Regions from separate parts of the Thermosinus thermophiluss DSM 23256 genome, predicted to be linked through region 2. Evidence: a T-box and tRNA genes for the amino acid it is inferred to sense, from the RefSeq annotation. Region 2 holds a T-box; the other holds one or more tRNA genes.
What was found. The T-box of region 2 lies ahead of BLQ99_RS03740 (valine--tRNA ligase). A T-box ahead of a tRNA ligase gene usually reads a tRNA of that ligase, here a tRNA-Val.
Positions count from the first base shown of each region.

Region 1: it has a tRNA-Val gene. The T-box ahead of BLQ99_RS03740 (valine--tRNA ligase) is inferred to sense a tRNA for this amino acid. The anticodon was not compared.

Region 1 covers NZ_FNBU01000001.1:177,793-187,961, forward strand. The annotation lists gene thiH (2-iminoacetate synthase ThiH) at 1-939, shown strand, start outside; gene thiF (sulfur carrier protein ThiS adenylyltransferase ThiF) at 973-1,599, shown strand; gene thiE (thiamine phosphate synthase) at 1,601-2,248, shown strand; tRNA gene BLQ99_RS00900 (tRNA-Val) at 2,298-2,374, shown strand; tRNA gene BLQ99_RS00905 (tRNA-Pro) at 2,379-2,455, shown strand; tRNA gene BLQ99_RS00910 (tRNA-Pro) at 2,464-2,540, shown strand; gene BLQ99_RS00915 (type III PLP-dependent enzyme) at 2,797-3,954, opposite strand; gene BLQ99_RS00920 ((Fe-S)-binding protein) at 4,086-5,309, opposite strand; gene BLQ99_RS00925 (FAD-binding oxidoreductase) at 5,333-6,721, opposite strand; gene BLQ99_RS00930 (dihydroorotase) at 6,977-8,386, opposite strand; gene BLQ99_RS00935 (carbon-nitrogen family hydrolase) at 8,653-9,432, opposite strand; gene BLQ99_RS00940 (MFS transporter) at 9,643-10,169, opposite strand, start outside.
Region 2 covers NZ_FNBU01000004.1:47,251-57,419, forward strand. The annotation lists gene BLQ99_RS03715 (L-lactate permease) at 1-935, shown strand, start outside; gene BLQ99_RS03720 (FAD-binding oxidoreductase) at 1,000-2,379, shown strand; gene BLQ99_RS03725 (Sec-independent protein translocase subunit TatA/TatB) at 2,531-2,719, shown strand; gene tatC (twin-arginine translocase subunit TatC) at 2,731-3,507, shown strand; gene BLQ99_RS03735 (menaquinone biosynthesis decarboxylase) at 3,547-5,007, shown strand; T-box leader at 5,060-5,284, shown strand; gene BLQ99_RS03740 (valine--tRNA ligase) at 5,334-7,988, shown strand; gene BLQ99_RS03745 (bifunctional folylpolyglutamate synthase/dihydrofolate synthase) at 8,002-9,282, shown strand; gene BLQ99_RS03750 (O-antigen ligase family protein) at 9,332-10,169, shown strand, end outside.

The sequences.
Region 1 (10,169 bases), on a different contig from region 2:
GAAATGGCCCAAAAGGCTCACCGCTTAACCGTTCAGCATTTCGGCCGGACAATGCTTCTTTATACGCCTTTGTATTTGGCTAACTATTGCGTTAACCAGTGCGTTTATTGCGGCTTCCGGCTGAACAATAAACTGGAGCGGAAAAAACTCACTTTGACGGAAGTTGAACGGGAAGCCCAGCTTATTGCCGCTACCGGCTTAAAACATATTCTCATTCTTACAGGCGAATCCCGGCAGCATTCACCGGTTTCCTACATTAAAGACTGTGTTAACATACTGAAAAAATACTTTACTTCCATCAGCATTGAAATCTACCCGCTGACCCAGGAAGAATACGCCGAATTAATCGGCGCCGGTGTGGACGGCCTGACGATTTACCAGGAAGTGTACAACGAAGAGGTTTATGCCGAAATGCACCCCGCCGGCCCAAAACGCAATTACCGGTTTCGGCTGGAAGCGCCGGAGCGGGCCTGCCAGGCGGGGCTGCGGACGGTAAACATCGGCGCTTTGCTCGGCCTTAACGACTGGCGGCAAGAAGCATTCTTCACCGGCCTGCATGCCGATTACCTGCAGCGCCGGTTTCCCGACGTAGAAGTAAGCATTTCGCCGCCCCGGATGCGGCCGCACTTTGGCGGCTTTGCGCCCCCGGTTATGGTGAGCGACCAGAATCTGGTACAGTATGTTTTGGCCTTCCGGTTATTTATGCCGCGCAGCGGGATTACCCTGTCAACCAGAGAGAATGGGCGCTTGCGGGACGCGATGGTAAGGCTGGGCGTGACCAAAATGTCCGCCGGCTCCTGCACGGCGGTCGGCGGCCGCTCCGACCATGAGGCCGTCGGGCAATTCCAAATTTCCGATGAACGCACGGTGGCGGAAGTGGCAGCAATGCTGTATGCCCAGGGTTATCAGCCAATATATAAAGATTGGCAGGCGCTGTAACGCTGCGTCTGCCGGAACAGGAGCAAGAGCGGCATGAATACTTTTGAGCAAGGATTACTGCGTTATTTTACGGCCAATATGCTGGCCAAAATCCAGTCTGTCAAAATCGGTATTGCCGGCGCCGGCGGCCTGGGGTCAAACTGCGCTCAACTGCTGGTGCGGTCTGGTTTTAAGAAGTTCAAAATTGTCGATTTTGACTGTATTGACTACAGCAACCTCAACCGGCAGTTTTATTTTCTCCACCAGGTTGCCAAGCCGAAGGCGCCAATGCTACGGGAAAACTTGCGCCAGATTAACCCTGATGTCGAAATAGATATCGTCCAGACAAAAATAGATGAAAATAATATTAACGGACTGTTCGGGGACTGCGACGTTGTCGTCGAGGCCGTCGACCGGGCGGAATTCAAGAAAATGATTGTCGAGCATTATATCGCGTCCGGGAAACTCTTGGTCGCCGCATCCGGGCTGGCCGGCTGGGGCGATAGCGACCGCATTCGCGTCCACAAAATTAAAGATAATTTTTACTTAGTAGGCGATCTGACAACCGCGAGCGGGCCTGACTGCCCGCCGGTGGCACCTTGTGTAAATATTGCCGCGGCCAAACAAGCCGACGTAATTCTTAACTGGGTTTTAGGACCAATAAAAAAAGGGGGCAACTAGTGTGGATAGACAAACGGCCTTAGCCATTTTGCACCGCGCCGACATCTACGGCATAACTTCGGAAGAGCACTCGCTGGGACGCAGCAATGTCGAGGTAGCCCAGCTCATGATCGCGGCCGGCATTAAGGTAATTCAGTACCGGGAAAAAGACAAGAAGGCGCGCCTTATGTATGAGGAGTGCTGTAAAATTCGCGAGCTCACCCGCGCCGCCGGCGTACTGTTTATTGTTAACGATCACATTGATTTGGCTATGTTGGTCGAGGCTGACGGCGTGCATATCGGTCAAGACGACCTGCCGCCGGCCAAGGTTCGCGAGCTGGTGGGCAAAGAGATGCTTATCGGCCTGTCAACCCACAACCCGGCCGAGGCCCAGGCCGCCGAAAAAGCGGGTGTTGTTGATTATATCGGGGTCGGCCCCATCTATGCGACTCAAACCAAAAAGGATGTCAGTGCTCCGGTTGGGCTGGAATACCTTTCTTATGTCGCCCAAAACATTTCCCTGCCCTTTGTGGCCATCGGCGGGATTAAGGAGCATAATCTCGCCGAAGTCATCCGCCATGGCGGCCGCACCGTCGCCTTAGTAACGGAAATTGTCGGCGCGGTGGATATCAAGGCAAAAGTCCAGGCCCTGCGCGCGAAATTTACATGATTTACCATTGACGAAACAGCACGCAGTCTGCTATAATTTAAAGCTGTCTGGGGTTATAGCTCAGTTGGTTAGAGCGCTTCGTTGACATCGAAGAGGTCAGCGGTTCGAGTCCGTTTAACCCCACCAGCGTCGGGGCGTAGCTCAGTTTGGTAGAGCGCCATCTTGGGGTGGTGGAGGCCGCTGGTTCAAGTCCAGTCGCTCCGACCATAAACTTTCGGGGTGTAGCTCAGTTTGGTAGAGCGTTCGGTTCGGGACCGAAAGGTCGTAGGTTCAAATCCTGTCACCCCGACCATCCAAAATTTTAACGCCAACCATTGCGGTTGGCGTTTTGTTTAGGCTTTGCATGAAAAAGCGCACTGCGCCTATTAAAAACCACAAAGGACGCTAAGGACGCTAAGGGTATACCGGGCGCGACGCATGTCGCGCCAAAAAAGAAAAATTCTTCGCGTAACTTCGCGCGTGCCCTTTGCGGTAAAAGCTTATACTTTCTGACAATGAGGCATAAAGGCCGCCCGACGGGCGGCCTTTGTCATTTATAGCTTTTTATTTCAGCTGGCATTTGCCAGTTTGCTAATTTCCGCCTTAATCTCTTCCCACACAATAATCGGCGCTTTAGCAAATCCGTTGAAAACCGTCGCCGAAGCGGAAGTGTAGGAGCCGCAGGCCGGCACTAAGATAAGGTCGTCCATCGCCAGCGGCGGCGTCAGTTTATCACGGAACAGGACGTCCAGCGAGTCACAGCTCGGCCCGGCGAAGGTCGCCGCGATTTTCGGCCCGCACTTAAAGGTCTCCAATTCAAAGTCCCAGTGGTCGAAGATAATGCCGGAGAAAGTACCGTACAGGCCTTCATCCAGGAAATACCACTGCTGGCCGTTACGCTGCTGCACGCCGATGACGCGGGTAATAAGGTTGACAGCCGTACCGCAGATAAAACGGCCCGGCTCGGCCCATATTTCGGTATTGGGGAAGTACTGGGCCAAGGCCGTGCGGATCTGGCTCATCATAGCTGCCGCATCCACCTTCATGCCAATCGCCGGGATGGGAAACCCGCCGCCGATATCCAGAATACGCAGATTAAACCCTTTTTGGGCCGCAGCGTCGAAAATCCGGCGGCAGGCCGCCAGGGCGTCCACATAGGCGCCGGCGTCGGTCGACTGGCTGCCCACATGAAAACAGAGACCGGCCACGTCCAGCCCCTGCTCGCGGGCAATCGTCAAGAGACGGAGCGCTTCGTCGGGGTGGGCGCCAAATTTTTTATTCAAGTCGACCAGGGCGTTGGGATTATCGACCCGCACCCGAAGCAGCACCGTGCCGCCCGGGACCGCCTTGGCCATCTTATAAATCTCGCTTTCGCTGTCAAAAGTAAATTTGCGCACACCGGTTTGCCGCGCCGCCGCCAACCCGGACGCGGTTTTCACCGGATTGGCGTAGACAATGCGCTCGGGCGCGATGCCCATCTGGGCCAGGGCCAGGATTTCGCCGTCCGAAGCCACGTCAAAACACGCGCCGAGACCGGCGAGCTCGTCAATAATGCGCGAGTCCGGATTGGCCTTCATGGCATAATAGATATGCACGCCAGGCAGGTGTTCTGCCAGGAAATTGTAATTATAACGGATTTGGTCGCGGGACAACACCAACAGCGGGGTGCCATATTTGGCGGCCAGTGCCTCCACGGCCGGTTGTGACAATTTGAATATTTTTTGCATTAGTCTGCACCTGCCTCTCGATTATTCGCTTTCCTGATTGTATCATAAACAGCCAAAAGTGCAATAGCAAAGGCAGGAAAAATTCAGGGAGTAACAGAGGCGGCAAGCCCAATAAGCTGCCGCCTCTTTAGTTAAAGCACCTGGCTGATGTGCATCGCCCGGAACTTGCCCGCGCTTTTCGCGGCCGCCTTATTCAGTTGCACCAGGCAGACAGGACATTCGGTAACGACGATTTGGGCGCCCGTCTGCTCGATATTGGCTCTTTTCTTGTCAAGAATCGCCTCCGCAATGTCAGGATAATCAATATGGAACGAACCGGCGCCGCCACAGCAGGTATCGGCGCCAGGCATTTCGACGTAATCCGCTGCCGCAGTGAGCAGCTGTCGCGGCTGCTTTTTGATCCCCTGGCCGCGGCCGAGATGGCACGGCTCGTGGAAGGTAATCTTCACAATGCTGCGTTGCCTGGGCTGATAGCCCACCTTTACCAGATATTCGCTGAGGCCCATAATCTTGCGGCTGAACGCGGCCGCCCGGTCTTTCCACTCCGGGTCGTCGGCAAAATAGGAAGCAACGTGTTTGAGCATGCCGCTGCAGCTGGCGCAGTCGCTAACCACCACATCAACGTCTTCAAACAGGCGGATGTTTTCTTTCGCCAGTTCCAGAAAATCGCCGCGCAAGCCGTGGGCCAGGTGCGGCAAGCCGCAGCACACATTGTCCACCAATTTCGGCTCGGACAGCGTGCGTAAAATCGCCACCGTCTCCCTGGCCGCCTCGGGAAACATCATCCGCATGCCACAGCCATAGAAATAGGCCACTTTAGCATTCGCCGGGAGACTTACGCTCCGATGGGGCGCCGGGCCGCCGAGGGCGGCCGGGCCGGCAAAATTGGCAAGATACTGCTCGCGGGTCAACCCACTTGGTGCCATACCGAAAGGCACGAAACGGTTTAACCCCACTTTGCGCAGCACGCCCAGGGCCCCGGCCGACATTTTGACCAGCGTCCGGTGTTTCAGCATCGTGCCGAGCGCCTTATACTTTATACCGGCGCCGGACTTGTCGGCAAAGTACTGCCGGACGGCCATCATCGCCTCATCGGTTTTGACCTTGCTCGGACAGTTGTCGACGCACGTCCGGCAGAGCAAGCAAAAATTCATCGCTTCCAGCACGTCAGGCGTGGGCTCAAACCCGCCCTGCACCAGCGCGCGGGCGATGTTATTTTTGCCGCGGGCGCTGGACGCTTCAATATCTTTTACGCCAAACAGCGGACATACGGTCAGGCAGGTGCCGCAGCGGTCGCACTGGCTGACGATGCTGCTCACCTTTTGCAAAAGGTCGCGTTTATCGGTATTGCTCATGATAAGCTCCTTCTAGCAAATATTTACCATATTTTCCCGGGATTTAAAATGCCTTTCGGGTCGAGCGCCTGTTTAATCGCTTTGTGCACCCTGATACCCCCTTCACCCAGGGCACTTATCGTATACGGCCGTTTAGTAATGCCAATGCCGTGTTCGCCGGACAGCGTGCCGCCAACGGCCAGGGCCTCGGCAAAGATCTCGTCAACCGCCTTGTGCACCCGTTCGGCTTCTTCGGGATTAGACAGGTCGCACAAGACCGACGGGTGCAGGTTGCCGTCGCCGGCATGGCCATAAACGGCGATAGGCAGGTTGTATTTTTCGGAGATTTTGCGGATGCGACGGACCATTTCGGGAAATTCGTTGCGCGGCACCGAAATGTCCTCACCCAGCCGGTTGGGCGCCATGGCCCCTACCGCCGAACTAAGGCCGCGGCGGATTGCCCAGATGTCTTCCTCTTCCTGCTTCGATTGCGCGATGCGCACTTCCGCAACGTTAAAGCCGCGGGCAATCGTCGCGATCTGTTCGGCTTGCTTATCAAGTTCTTCCTTATTATCGCCGTCGATTTCGATAATAACGCAGGCCTCGACGGCCTGATCGATATCGAGCTTGCGATGGCGGGCCACCGCCTGAATACTCATTTTGTCCATCAGTTCGGCCGCCGCCGGCACAACGCCGGACTGCAGCATCTTATGAATAGTGGCGCAGGCGTCGTCAAGGGAGTAGAACATAAGCTGCAGCGTGTTACGCGCCTTGGGCATGGGGATAAGCCGGAGCAACACCTTGGTGATGATGCCCAGCGTGCCTTCCGAGCCGGTGAACAATTGGGTAAGGTTATAGCCGGTTACATTCTTAATGGCCTTGCCGCCGGTTTGAATAACCGTGCCGTCGGCCAGCACCACTTCCAGGCCCATCACATAGTTGCTGGTAACACCATACTTGACGGCCCGCATGCCGCCGGCGTTTTCGGCGACATTGCCGCCGATGGTGGAAAACTTCCAGCTTGCCGGGTCAGGCGGATAGAATAAGCCTTTGGCCGCACAGAAATTGTACAGGTCAACCGTCCGCACCCCTGGTTCGACGGTGATCATCATGTTCTTCTCATCGAATTCCAAAATCTTGGTCATCCGGTCAAGGCATAAAGAAATACCGCCGGCCAGGGGAATACTGCCTCCGGTGCGGCCACTGGCCGCTCCCCGCGGCGTTACCGGGATGCCATGCTCGTTGGCCAGCGCCATTACTTGCGACACTTCCTCCGTCGTAAGGGGACGGACGACAACGTCAGGGTTATTGGCGGGCACGAGCGGAACAAAAGACGAATCATAAGAGTAGCCAAAACGGTCGATGTTGGAATCGAGCACGTTTTCGGCGCCAACAATGGCGCGCAGTTTTTCTTTAATTTCATTGGCTATCATTGCAGCACCTCCGTGTGAAATGCAAAAAGCAGCCTCCGCTTCTGGCGGTTCAGGGCCGTCACCTTGTAGTTGCCATTTTATTTAAATCATTCGACATATTTAAAAGGCACTCCTTTCTAATCTTTTGACAAAAGCGGCAAAAGTTAAACGCCTTGCCAAAACCGCCTACCATTGCCGCCAAAATTTGCGGCCGGTTAGCGGCAATAAAAAGCTGCCCGGGGTAGAGGGCAGCTGTAAAAACTGGATGTCATTGTTTCAAATTTGGTAAAAAGCGCTTTGCGCCAAGTCTACTACCCGAGGCTGCAGCCCTTTTGCTTGTACATAGTCCGCGCCGGCGGCAGTGGTGATAACCGTGCTGCCTTGCCCGCAGACATAGCCGTTCACCATAATAACCTTACCGTTTACTATTGTCATAAAGGCCTGCTGTCTAGTCAGGTCAAGCACGGTAATGTCGGCGTCGGCGCCAGGCCGGAAATGTCCTTTGTTCATGAGGCCAAGAATACGGGCCGGGTTATAGCTGGTTTTCTGGACAAACTCTTTCAGCGTCAACGCCTGTAGTTTGACAAGGGACAGCCCCATTTCGACAATAACATTGCGGGGGATGCCGCCGCCATCGGTGCTGATGGCGTCGACGACAAAACGGCCGTCAGGGCGCTTAGCCGTGGCCAGCCGCAGCCGCGGCTCAGGCGGGTTGACATTGAAGCTGACAGTGGTATCGGTTTCTTTTTGTCGCCAGTACGCTGCCGCTTCCGGGCCGGTAGCGAGCACCACTTCGCCACCCGCTTCCATGTTGATTTGGGCCCAGCCGGCCAAAATGGCCTCCTCCAAGCCTTGTTCGGTCGGCGCAAACCCGCCGGCTTCAAGACATTTCCGGGTTTGCAGGCTTTCCGGCGCTCCTTGCGCGCACCTGGCGCTGGTACCGTTAAGGGGCGAAAGGTACGACTCACAGCGGATGTTGGGGTTAGCAATCAGGGCGGCAATGGCTTCTTCTGCTTCCTGCATCCAGGGGCGGATCACCCCCCGCGTGTAGCTGTTAATATGAGCAATATGCAGCGCCTGGCCTTGCGCCAGTTCGATCGCTTCGAGAAAGCCTTCAATGTTAGAACCTTTATTTAAGGTGCCGCAGTGGAAGGCAATGTAAGCCTTATTTTGATTGGCTACTTCGATGGCCCGGGCCGTAGCGTCAGGCGTTAGTGGGTAGTGACCGCCGAGCAGTTTAAGGCCAATAGCCCCCTTTTTTAGTGACCTGTCCAGCAAGTCCTGCAGTTCAGCCGTGCCGGGATTGGTGTCCTTTACGGTGTACTCAGGCCGCACATACTCAATCGTGGCGACATTCAGGCCCACCCCGTAGTCGCGGGCCAAATCGAGGACACTGTCGACCGGTCCGGCCATGTCCAAGGTGGTCGTAACCCCCGCCTTGGCCAGCATCTTGTGGCCAAATTTGCCGCCAATCCAAGCCGATATGTGCGTATGCAGGTCGACAATGCCGGGTACGACATGGTAGCCGCGTAGTTCGATTACTTCCTGGGCCAGAGTGGGAGCAATATCCGGCGCAATCTCCGCGATTTTACCGTCCTTAATGGCAACGTCCGCGACCTCTTCGCGGTCGGTGGCATAGTCAACAACCGTGCCGTTTTTTAAGAGTATGTCATAGCGATAAGCCATGTCCTTCCCCTCCTAATGGCTAAACATCCTGCAGGCTATCCGAATCAGCACCGCGAGCAGCTGACTAATAGTCTTATCCTTGATTTATCTGGGGTCGGAAATATGAAAATGTATCAATTGTGTAAAAAGGGATTGCGTTTCAAAAAAAGAGCCATTTTCAAAATCCGCAGTTAAAGCGGAGATTTTAAAATGGCTTATACCAAATTACCATAGTTCCAAACTTTTGCAGAACCCTTATTAAGAAATTTAATCTAGCACTGATTTGGTTAATAATACTGCGGGCGCCGGTCGGCGAATACCGGTACTTTCCGGCGAATTTCCGGCACGATCCCAAGATCAATATCGGCAATAATAACCTGTTCTTCGGTTTCGGACCCCTCGGCCAGAACTTCGCCCCAGGGACTCACAACCAGGGAATGGCCGAAGAAGGTGTTGCTATGGTCTTGGCCCACCCGGTTGACGGCAACGACAAACATCTGGTTTTCAATGGCCCGGGCCTGGCTCAGGATAAGCCAGTGCCGGCCGCGGACCGCCGGCCATTCGGCCGGTACGAACAGCACCTGCGCCCCTTTTAGCGCGAGCGCGCGCGTCAGTTCGGTGAACCGGAGGTCATAGCAAACGATGCCGCCGGCCTTGCCAAAGCTGAGGTCAAATAAGCCTTGTTTATCGCCAGGAGCCAAATATTTTTCCTCATTCATCATCGGCACCAGGTGAATTTTACTGTATTTGCCGATCACTTCACCGGCGCTGTCAATAACATAGATGGTGTTATACACCTTGCCGTCGCGGATTTCGGCGATTGAACCGCCGACAATTTCGACGCCGTTGTCTTTGGCAAACTTCTGCAGCATTGTGACGGTAGGCCCGCCATCAGGCTCGCCAATCTCCAGTAATTGGTCAAGCACATAGCCCGTTGTCCATAGCTCGGGCAGCACGAACAACTTGGCGCCAGCCTTGGCGCCTTGCTCCAGCATGGCCAGCGCCTTTTGGCGGTTAGCCTGGACATCGCCCAGGACGATATCCATTTGCAGCAGTGCGACTTTCATTACTCAACCATCTCCTCACCCAGCACCACCACTTCGTAATGGTGGGTAATTTTACGGCAAAAATATTTGATATAGAAATACCGGTTATTTAGATATATTACTTTATGGGGCAAAATACACCTGCAGGAAATTGGCCATCTTTTCGGAAAATTCTTGGCGCCAGTAAATCACGCCCAGCGCTACCGTCTGGCATTACCGCATAATATTTTTTTACCCTACCACCGTCCGCGCAAGCTCCCGGGAAATATTGCGGCAGCCCGTTTCTTTAATCATCAGCGTACATAACAAGCCAAGCACAAGCACCAATGCACAGCCACCAAACGCTACCTGAAAGGCTTGCTGCGAATAGATCCTAACCCCGTGCTCCATAGCGCCCTGCCATTGCCGATCCAGAACCCAGCCAAAAGCGGGCTGCATGAGCGCGGCGCCTACGAAACCGCCGGAGTTGCCTACCCCGGCCGCGATGCCCGTCAGTTCCGGCGGATTGACTTCTTTGGTGCAGGCCACCGCCATGTTGACTCCGGATACCCCGAGTCCGATACCGAAACAAAGCGGATAGAGCGCCCATACCGGGGGTTTCCCGCCATTCCAGACCGTCAACACCAGCCATACCGCCAAGAAAAACACGGTATTCCAAATATACGGCCCCCGCCGCAGTCCTAACCGGTCGGAAATAACTCCCAACAATGGCCCGCCCACCATAGTGCCTAACGCCATCGCCATGATGTAATTAGCAG
Region 2 (10,169 bases):
CCAACTATGTTAACCCCTACTTGCCAGATATTACCTCGGCCGTTGTCACCATCGTCGGTCTGCTCGTTTTCCTAAAAGTGTGGAAGCCGGCGAATGTCTGGCATTTCCCCAACGAAAAACCTGCCGCCACGGGTGGGGTAAAGCTCCGGTACACGACCGGCGAAGTGTTCCGCGCCTGGGCGCCGTACCTCATCTTGGCAGTACTGGTCTTCCTGTGGGCTGACGATAAATATCTGAAGCTCAAGCTGAGCCTGCTGAACATCGACAAGGCGATGCCCTGGTTTACGATCAACTGGCCGGGCCTGCACGGTCTTGTTATAAAAGCGGCGCCGGTTGTCGCCAAACCGACTCCCTATCCGGCCCAATACGTTATCAATATTTTCTCGGCCGCTGGTACAGCTATATTCATTTCCGGCCTGCTGTCGCTGTTCATTATTCCTAACTATGGTTTTGGCCGGGCGATGGCCTGCTTCGGCCGGACGGTTAAGCAGCTGGTATACCCCATCTTTACCATTGCCATGATCCTTGGCCTGGCGTATATCATGAACTACTCCGGCATGAGCTCGACGTTAGGTTTGGCCTTCACCGCTACCGGCGCCCTGTTCCCCTTCTTCTCGCCGATTTTGGGCTGGCTCGGCGTCTTCCTGACCGGTTCCGACACCTCCTCCAACGCGCTCTTCGGTTCGATGCAGAAGACAGCGGCCCAGCAGATTGGCGTCGATCCCAATCTGACGGTAGCGGCCAACTCTTCGGGCGGCGTTTGCGGCAAGATGATTTCACCGCAAAGCATCTCGGTGGCGACGGCGGCAACCGGCCTGGTAGGCGAGGAAGGTACCATCTTCCGCTTCACGCTGTGGCATAGCGTCGCGATGATTATCCTCATGGCCGTGCTGACCTACCTGCAGGCTTACGCTTTGCGTTGGATGCTACCCTAGTAGAATAGCTGTCATAATGGCGGGGTGAGTCCCGCCAGTTTTTCTCAGAAGGGGAGGAAGACAATTGGAACCACGCATTATTAAAGCTTTAGCCGAAATTGTTGGCCGGGAAAATGTGCTGACTTCACCGGAGGAATTAATTTGCTACGGCTATGATGCCACGCCCGGCTTTTCCCGGCTGCCCGAGGTCGTCGTTCGGCCTGGGAACAAAAAGGAAGTGTCGCGCGTCCTGGCCTTGGCCAATCGCGAAAAAATTCCTGTCTATACGCGCGGTTCGGGAACCAACCTTAGTGCCGGCGTTGTCCCCATGGACGGCGGTATTGTCTTATCCACCGTGCGCATGAATTCAATCCTGGAGATTGATCCGGAAAATTTCATCGCCGTTGTTGAGCCGGGTGTCATCGTGGCTGAACTCAACGCCGCGGTGGAAAAGTATGGACTTATTTACCCGCCCGATCCCGGCACGGTCACTACCGCTTCCATGGGTGGCACGGTTGCAGAAAATTCGGGCGGCCTGCGCGGCCTTAAATACGGCGTGACCAAGCATTACGTCCTCGGCTTGGAAGTGGTGCTGGCCGACGGCCAAATTGCCGAATTCGGCGGGCGCACGCTGCGCTCGCCTGGCTATGATATGGTCATGCTGTTTACCGGTTCGGAAGGTACCCTGGGCGTCATCACCAAGATAATTGTCCGGCTGGTGCCGGCGCCGACCCATCGCAAGAGCATGATTGCCGTATTTCACGATTTAAATGGCGCCGGCAAATCAATTGCCGATATTATTGGCCACAAAATTATTCCGGCAACCCTGGAAATTATGGACAACTATACCATTCGCACCGTGGAAAGCTTTGTCAAATTAGGACTGCCGGTCGAAGCCGAAGCAATAATTCTGGCCGAGGTTGACGGTGACGAGGCGACCGTTGCGCAGGACGCGGCCAAAATGGAGAAAATTCTGCGCGAAAACGGCGGTCAGGTGCGGGTGGCTACTAGTGCCCAGGAGCGGGATCAGATCTGGGCGGCCCGCCGGGCGGCATTGCCGTCGCTGGCCAAGCTCCGTCCGTCCACCTTTTGCGAAGATGCCACCGTGCCGCGCAGCAAGGTGCCTGATATGGTGCGCCGCATCACGGAAATCGCCCAAAAATACGACGTGCAAATTGGCACTTTTGGCCATGCCGGCGATGGTAATCTTCACCCCACGCTCGTATCCGACCTGCGCAACAACACCGAAATGGAACGGGTCTACCAAGCCATGGACGAAATTTTCCTGACCGCGCTCGAGCTGGATGGTACGCTGTCTGGCGAGCATGGCATCGGTCTGGGAAAGCTGAAATATATGCCCGCCCAATTTGGCGAGGTGGGCTTGGATGTTATGCGGGCCATTAAAAAGGCCTTGGACCCCAACGGTATTCTTAATCCCGGCAAACTGGTCGGTCAACTGCAGTAAGCAAAGGGTGGCGGCCACGGCCGCCCCCCTTTGCTTACTGGCACCCCTCCGGGTAGGGGGAGTGGAGGGGTCATTGTATTTTCCCAGGACGAGCGGTATAATAGTATTGGGAAAAATTCGCAAACAAAATTGAAGGCTAGGGAGTGACACCATGTTTAATCTCGGCATTCCGGAACTTATTTTAATTTTAGTTATCGCCCTGGTGGTCTTTGGTCCGGGCAAGCTACCGGAAGTAGGCCGGGCGTTGGGTAAGGGCATTCAGGAATTCCGGCGGGCGACGGCGGGTGAGCCGGCCAAGGAAGAGCCAAAGGCTGAAGCCAAAACGGAAGAGAAAAAGTAAGGAGTGGCGAGATGGCGGAGACCAAAACGGAGCTTCAGGACCAGCAAGCGGTCGCCCTGCCGCAAGCCGAAGCCCAGGCTGCTGATACTGACGGCGGCGCGGAAATGTCGCTTATCGACCATCTGGAGGAACTGCGCCGCCGGCTCTTGATTTCGCTGGCAGCCGTGGCTCTAGGCAGTATTGTCTGTTATTTTTATGCCCAGGAACTTGTGCATTACATAACCGCTCCCGCCGGTAAATTATACTATATGAACCCGGCCGAAGCGTTTTTCACCTATCTCAAGGTATCCTTTTTCGCCGGATTTTTGCTGGCCCTGCCGGTCGTCTTATATCAGATGTGGGCCTTTGTCGTTCCGGCTCTGACCAAACGGGAGCGACAAGCATCGCTGATTTTGGTGCCCGCGTCGCTGGCGCTGTTCTTTCTGGGCCTGGCCTTTTCGTATTTCCTCGTGCTGCCGGCAGGCATTAAATTTTTCATCGGCTTTGCCACCGAAGATTTGCAACCGATGTTCTCAATCGGCCAATACCTTTCTTTCGTCATTTCGTTTTTGCTGCCCTTTGGCGTTATTTTTGAATTGCCTTTGCTCATATTTATCATGGCGAAATTTGGCCTTATCAGCTCGGCCTATCTGGTGGCCAAGCGGAAAATTATGCTGGTTATGGCCTTCGTCGTCGGCGCCGTGATTTCGCCGACGCCCGACGTTTTTTCGCAGACCATGGTGGCCATTCCTTTACTCTTTCTGTATGAAATCAGTATTTTGGCCGTGAAGTATATTCTGCGTAAGTAGGAGAAACTAGGAGCAGAAGTTTCCGAAAGGAGCATAGTTTTGGCCTTTAACGACTTACGGGAATTTATTGCGGCGCTGGAGCGGCGCGGCTGGTTGAAGCGCATAACGGCGCCGGTAGACTGTGAGCTGGAAATTACGGAAATTACCGACCGGGTGTGCAAGCGCCAGGGCGACAAGAACGTGGCCCTGCTGTTTGAAAATGTTAAGGGTTATGATATTCCGGTGCTGATGAATGCTTTTGGCAGCATGGAGCGTATGGCCCTCGCCCTGGGAGTTGACAAGATCGACGACATCGCCGACGAAATCCGCCGACTTATTAAACTGCCGCAAGCATCGCTGCAAGGGGCTTTCGATGTGCTTAAACTGCTGCCGTCCCTGAAACCGGCGTTTAACTTTCCCAAAATGGTAAAAACCGGGCCTTGCAAAGAGGTCATTATCCGGGACAACCCTTCCTTGGACAAGTTTCCCATCCTTAAGTGCTGGCCTGGTGACGCCGGCCGATTTATCACCCTGCCGCTGGTGTTTACCAAGAATCCTACGACCGGCAAGCGCAATGTCGGAATGTACCGCATGCAGGTCTACGACGGGCAAACGACCGGGATGCACTGGCATATCCACAAAGGCGGAGCCGAAAACTACCGGGCCCATAAAGAAGCAGGCAAAAACCGGATTGAGGTGGCAGTGGCAATTGGCGGTGATCCGGTGGTAACCTATGCGGCAACGGCGCCGCTGCCGCCCGGCATGGATGAAATGGTGTTCGCCGGTTTTCTGCGCAAGAAACCGGTCGAAATGGTGAAGTGCGAGACCGTTGACCTGGAAGTGCCGGCAACGAGTGAAATCGTCCTGGAAGGCTATGTCGATCTGACCGAATTGCGCCGGGAAGGTCCCTTTGGCGACCATACCGGTTATTATTCACTGGCCGACCTTTATCCCGTCTTTCATCTTACCTGTATTACCCACCGCCGCGACCCCATCTATCCGGCTACCATTGTCGGCAAGCCGCCGATGGAGGATTGTTACCTGGCCAAAGCGACGGAACGGATTTTCCTGCCGCTGCTGCAACTCCAGCTACCGGAAATCGTGGACATCAACCTGCCGCTGGAAGGAGTATTTCATAACTGTGCCGTCGTATCGATCCGCAAAAGCTACCCCCAACACGCCAAAAAAGTAATGCATGCCCTGTGGGGCATGGGACAAATGATGTTTACCAAAATGATCATCGTGGTCGATGCCCATGTCAATGTCCAGGACATGAATGAAGTGTGGTGGCGCGTTTTCAACAACATTGACGCCCGCCGCGACATCGTCATGGTTGACGGTCCTCTTGACGCCCTTGACCACGCCTCGCCCATGCCGCACTGGGGAACCAAGGTAGGCATCGACGCTACCAAAACCTGGCCGGAGGAGGGGCACCCGCGCGAGTGGCCTGATGAGATTGCCATGTCTGACGACATTCGCCGCCGGGTCGACGCTAGATGGGCCGAACTTGGGCTGGATTAGGGGGAAACTTGACAGGTTTAGCCATTTATTGCTATGATAATGCTAACATTGACAAGCGGCGATGACGGGAAGGAGTAGCCCCATGCCCCGCCAGAGAGAGCGCCTCCTGGGCTGCAAGGGCGCTTCGGATCAGCATGTGGCCAAGTCGTCCCCGAGCCGGCAGGCTGAAGGGTGAGTAGGTCTGCCCGCACGGCCGGGGCGTTATTCCGGCACGAGTGCCCGCTTAAGCAAGCGGGAATAAAGGTGGTACCGCGGAAGTAAGCCTTTCGTCCTTTAGAAGGATAAAGGCTTTTTATTTTTGGGCGAAAAAGACAGGAGGTTTGTGCATGGAGGAGAAAACCATTCCGACCGTCTATGATCCGGCGACGGTGGAAAGCAAATGGTACAAATATTGGGAAGACGAGGGGTTGTTCCACGCCGAAGTGGAACCGGACAAAGAGCCGTTTAGTATCGTTATTCCGCCGCCCAACGTTACCGGGCAGCTTCACATGGGCCACGCCCTTGACAATACGCTCCAGGATATTCTGATTCGCTTTAAGCGCATGCAGGGTTACAACACGCTCTGGATGCCCGGGACCGACCATGCCGGCATCGCCACCCAGATCAAGGTCGAAGAGATGTTGGCCAAGGAAGGGCTGACCCGCTACGACCTTGGCCGGGAAAAATTTATTGACCGCGTCTGGGAATGGAAACGGCAGTACGGCAGCCGCATCATCAAACAGCTCAAGAGTCTTGGTGCGTCCTGCGATTGGCCGCGTGAGCGGTTTACCATGGATGAAGGCTGTTCGCGGGCAGTGCGGGAAGTTTTCGTCTCCCTTTATGAAAAAGGCCTCATTTACCAGGGCAACCGCATTACCAACTGGTGCCCCCGGTGCAAGACGGCGCTTAGTGACATCGAGGTGGAACACGAGGAAAAGAGCGGCCACCTCTATCATGTGCGGTATCCGGTGGAGGGAATGGACGGCGAATATGTTACCGTCGCCACTACCCGCCCCGAGACTATCCTGGGCGATACGGCGGTAGCCGTTCATCCCGATGACGGGCGTTATCGCCATTTGGTCGGCAAGCATCTTATTTTGCCGCTGGTAGGTCGGCGGCTGCCAATTATTGCCGATGCGTATGTTGACCCGTCGTTCGGCACCGGCGCGGTGAAAGTGACGCCCGCCCACGACCCGAACGACTTTGAAATGGGCCTGCGTCATCAGCTGCCTGAAATCATCGTCATCAATCCTGACGGCACCATGGCCGAGAACACCGGCCAATATGCCGGCATGGACCGCTACGAATGCCGGCGCGCTCTTGTCCGGGATTTAGAAGAACAGGGCTATCTTGTCCGCATTGACGAACATGTTCATTCCGTCGGCCACTGCCAGCGCTGCAGCACCGTTGTCGAGCCCTTGACGTCCAAACAATGGTTTGTTCGCATGAAGCCGCTGGCTCAGCCGGCAATTGAGGCGGTTGCCTCCGGAAAAATTAAATTTGTTCCCGAGCGGTTTACCAAGATTTATATTAACTGGCTGGAAAATATCCGCGACTGGTGTATCTCCCGCCAAATCTGGTGGGGCCACCGCATTCCCGCCTGGTACTGTGAATGCGGTGAAACAATCGTGTCGCGGGAAGATGTAACCTGCTGCCCGAAATGCGGCGGTAAGGTGGAGCAGGATCCGGACGTGCTGGATACCTGGTTCAGTTCGGCCCTCTGGCCCTTTTCGACCATGGGCTGGCCGGAAAAGACGGCCGAACTCGCTCACTTCTACCCGACAAGTGTTTTGGTAACCGGCTATGATATTATCTTTTTCTGGGTCGCGCGTATGGTTTTCATGGCCATGGAATTTCAGCGGGAAATTCCCTTCCGGCATGTCTTTATTCACGGCTTGGTGCGCGACGCCCAGGGACGGAAAATGAGCAAATCGCTCGGTAATGGCATTGATCCGCTGGAAGTAATCGAAAAGTATGGCGCCGATACGCTCCGGTTCACCCTGGTGACCGGCAACACGCCGGGTAACGACATGCGGTTTTATTGGGAACGCGTCGAATCAAGCCGGAACTTCGCCAATAAAATCTGGAATGCCTCGCGGTTCGTGCTCATGAACCTCGACGGCTTTGACGCCGCCGACTGTCCCGATCCCGCCCGGTTTACCCTGGCAGACCGCTGGATCTTAAGCCGCTACGCGCAAACCGTTACGGATGTGACGGCCAACCTGGAGAAGTTTGAACTGGGCGAGGCGGCCCGGCTGCTGTACGAATTCATCTGGAACGAGTACTGCGACTGGTACATCGAGCTTACCAAAGGTCGGCTATATCGCAAAGAAAATATTGAGGACCGGAGAGCTGCGCAGTATGTCCTATGGTATGTCCTGCGCGGCACGCTGGAGCTGCTCCATCCCTTCATGCCCTTCATCACCGAAGCCATTTGGCAGGCGCTGCCCCATGACGGCAAAAGCATTGTCGTCGCCCCTTGGCCGAAGACTCAGCCTGAGCTAATTGATGCCGAGGCGGAGCGACACATGACGGCCATCATGGACACCATTAAAGCCGTGCGCAATATGCGGGCCGAAGTCAACGTGCCGCCGGGCAAAAAGAGCGAGGTCATTATCCATGTTGCCGCAGAAGAGCTGGCGGAAGTATTCCGGGCGAACATCGCCTATCTGCAGGCGCTGGCCGCCGCTGAGTCCGTCGCCATTTGCGGCGCCGACGCCGATAAACCGGAAAACGCCATGGCGGCCGTGGTCAGCGGGGTGGAAGTATACCTCCCCCTCAAAGGGTTGATTGACGTAGAAAAAGAAACAGCCCGGCTGAATAAAGAACTGGCGGGGTTGGAAAAAGAAATCGCCCGCATTGCCGGTAAACTGGCCAATCCCGGCTTTCTGGCCAAAGCTCCCGCCGATGTGGTAGAGAAAGAGCGGGCCCGTGAACGGGAATACCAGGAAAAACGGGCGGCCATCCTTGAGCGGCTCGCCTATCTTGCCAAACTGGCATAAGGAAGGCCGGCCTATGACTTACCAACAAGCCCTGGAATATCTGGCAACGCTGAATAAATTCGGCATTAATCTCGGACTGGCCCGCATCGAACGACTGCTTGACCTGATGGGCCATCCTGAGCGCCGCTACCGTACGGTGCATGTTACCGGCACCAACGGCAAGGGCTCGACTACGGCGATGCTGGCCGCAATCTTGCAGGCGAGCGGGGTGAAAACCGGGATGTATACATCGCCCCATTTAGTAGAGTACACTGAGCGGATGGCGGTGGACGGCCGTCCGGCCGCCCCTGCCGCTTTCGCAGCCGCGATTGAGCATACCCGCCGGTTTGTTGAGCAGATGACGGCAGAGGGGTGGGAGCACCCTACCGAATTTGAAGTCCTGACGGCGGCGGCCTTTCATTATTTTGCCGAGGCGAAAGTGGAGTATGCTGTCATCGAGGTTGGCCTTGGGGGCCTCTTGGACTCGACCAATGTCGTTAGCCCCGAAGTAGCGGTTATTACTAATGTAGCCTTGGAACATACCGACCGCTGCGGCGCCACGGTTAGGGAAATTGCCCGGCACAAGGCCGGCATTATCAAGGCGGGCGTGCCGGTCGTCACTGCTGCCGAAGGGGAAGCCCTTGCCGTAATCCGCCAGACGGCTGCGGCCTGCGGCAGCATGCTGTACGTGCGGGGACAGGACTTTGCCGGCGAGTATCTGGGACAGCACGGCTATTGCCAAAAGGTCGCCGTTCATACCGCACAACATGGTAGGCTCGGGCCTTTTTCCCTTACCTTGCTTGGGCGGCACCAGGTGGAAAATTGTGCTATCGCCGTCATGGCGGCCCTGGTCCTTGCCGGTCGGGGCGCACCAATTACGCCGGCCGCGATCGCGGCCGGACTGGCCGCGGCGCGCTGGCCGGGACGGTTCGAAGTTTTTCCCGGAGAGCCTGTCGTGGTGGTGGACGGTGCTCATAATCCCCACGGCGCGCAGGCGCTGCGGGCTGCGCTTGACGAGGTTTTTGGCGGGCAGCCGGTTACTTTTCTGCTGGGGATACTGCGTGATAAGGACATCGCCGGTATAGTGCGCGCTCTGGTGCGACCATACGACAAGGTAGTCGTCGCGGCGCCGTTGTCCGAACGGGCTGCGGCCCCGGGCGAAATTGCCCGGGAAATAGGCGGCTACGTGGAAGAAGCCCCGAGTATTGCGGCAGGGCTGGCGCGGGCCCGCCGGTTGGGCGGGGCGGATGGCGTGGTTTGTGCGGCCGGCTCGCTGTATCTTATCGGTACGGTACGGCAAATAATTTTGCCATAAACATAGACAAATAAGGCGCGCTTGGATATAATATAGCTGGTGAAAAGTTGTGCACATAACCTACCGGACAACTAAAACTCAGTATATATTGGACTACCTCATCGAGCACTGCATTATTGCGGTGGCCTTTTTTTTGCCGTTGTCCCTGACGGTTTCGACGGTTTTTCTCGGTGGCGGGGCGCTGCTGTGGGCCGGCAAAATGGCTTTGGCACGGCGCCTGGCGCTCAAACCTACCCCTTTGGATGGTCCTATCGCCCTATTAGTGGTATTGTCGGCCGCATCCGTTCTTGTTTCGCCGGACCGCTCGTTTAGTTTTTACAATTATTATCACTTGATGGGGCGGTATATTATCATTTATTATATTATTATCAACAACGTCCACTCTCTGACGCAGCTTAAACGTATTGTATGGGCGGTGCTGGCCTCGGCCGCCGTTGTTACCGCCTATGGCTTTTACCAATATGTATGTGGGATAGATATTTCCGCCTTTGAATGGGTGGACGGTGAGCAGTTTCCCGACTTAAAAGTGCGCGTCTTTTCTACGCTGCAAAATCCTAATCTCCTGGCTGGCTTTCTGGTCATGATCATGGCGCTGGCTGCGGGGCTGGCGCTGCGCGGTGCTCCTTCCTTCCCGCGGCGGCTGGCATTTGCTATCTTTATTGGCCTTCTGGGCGGTTGTTTGGTACTTACGTATTCCCGCGGCGCATGGCTTAGCGTGTTGGCGGTGATTGGCGCCTACGGCGTGCTGCATAACCGGCGCATCTTCTGGTTATTGCTCTTAATTCCGGCGGCCGTGCTGCCGGCGCATGATGCAGTCCTGGAGCGGCTGCTTTCGATCATCAATCCAACCGATACGTCTTCCACCCTGCGCATCGCCCTTTGGGAAA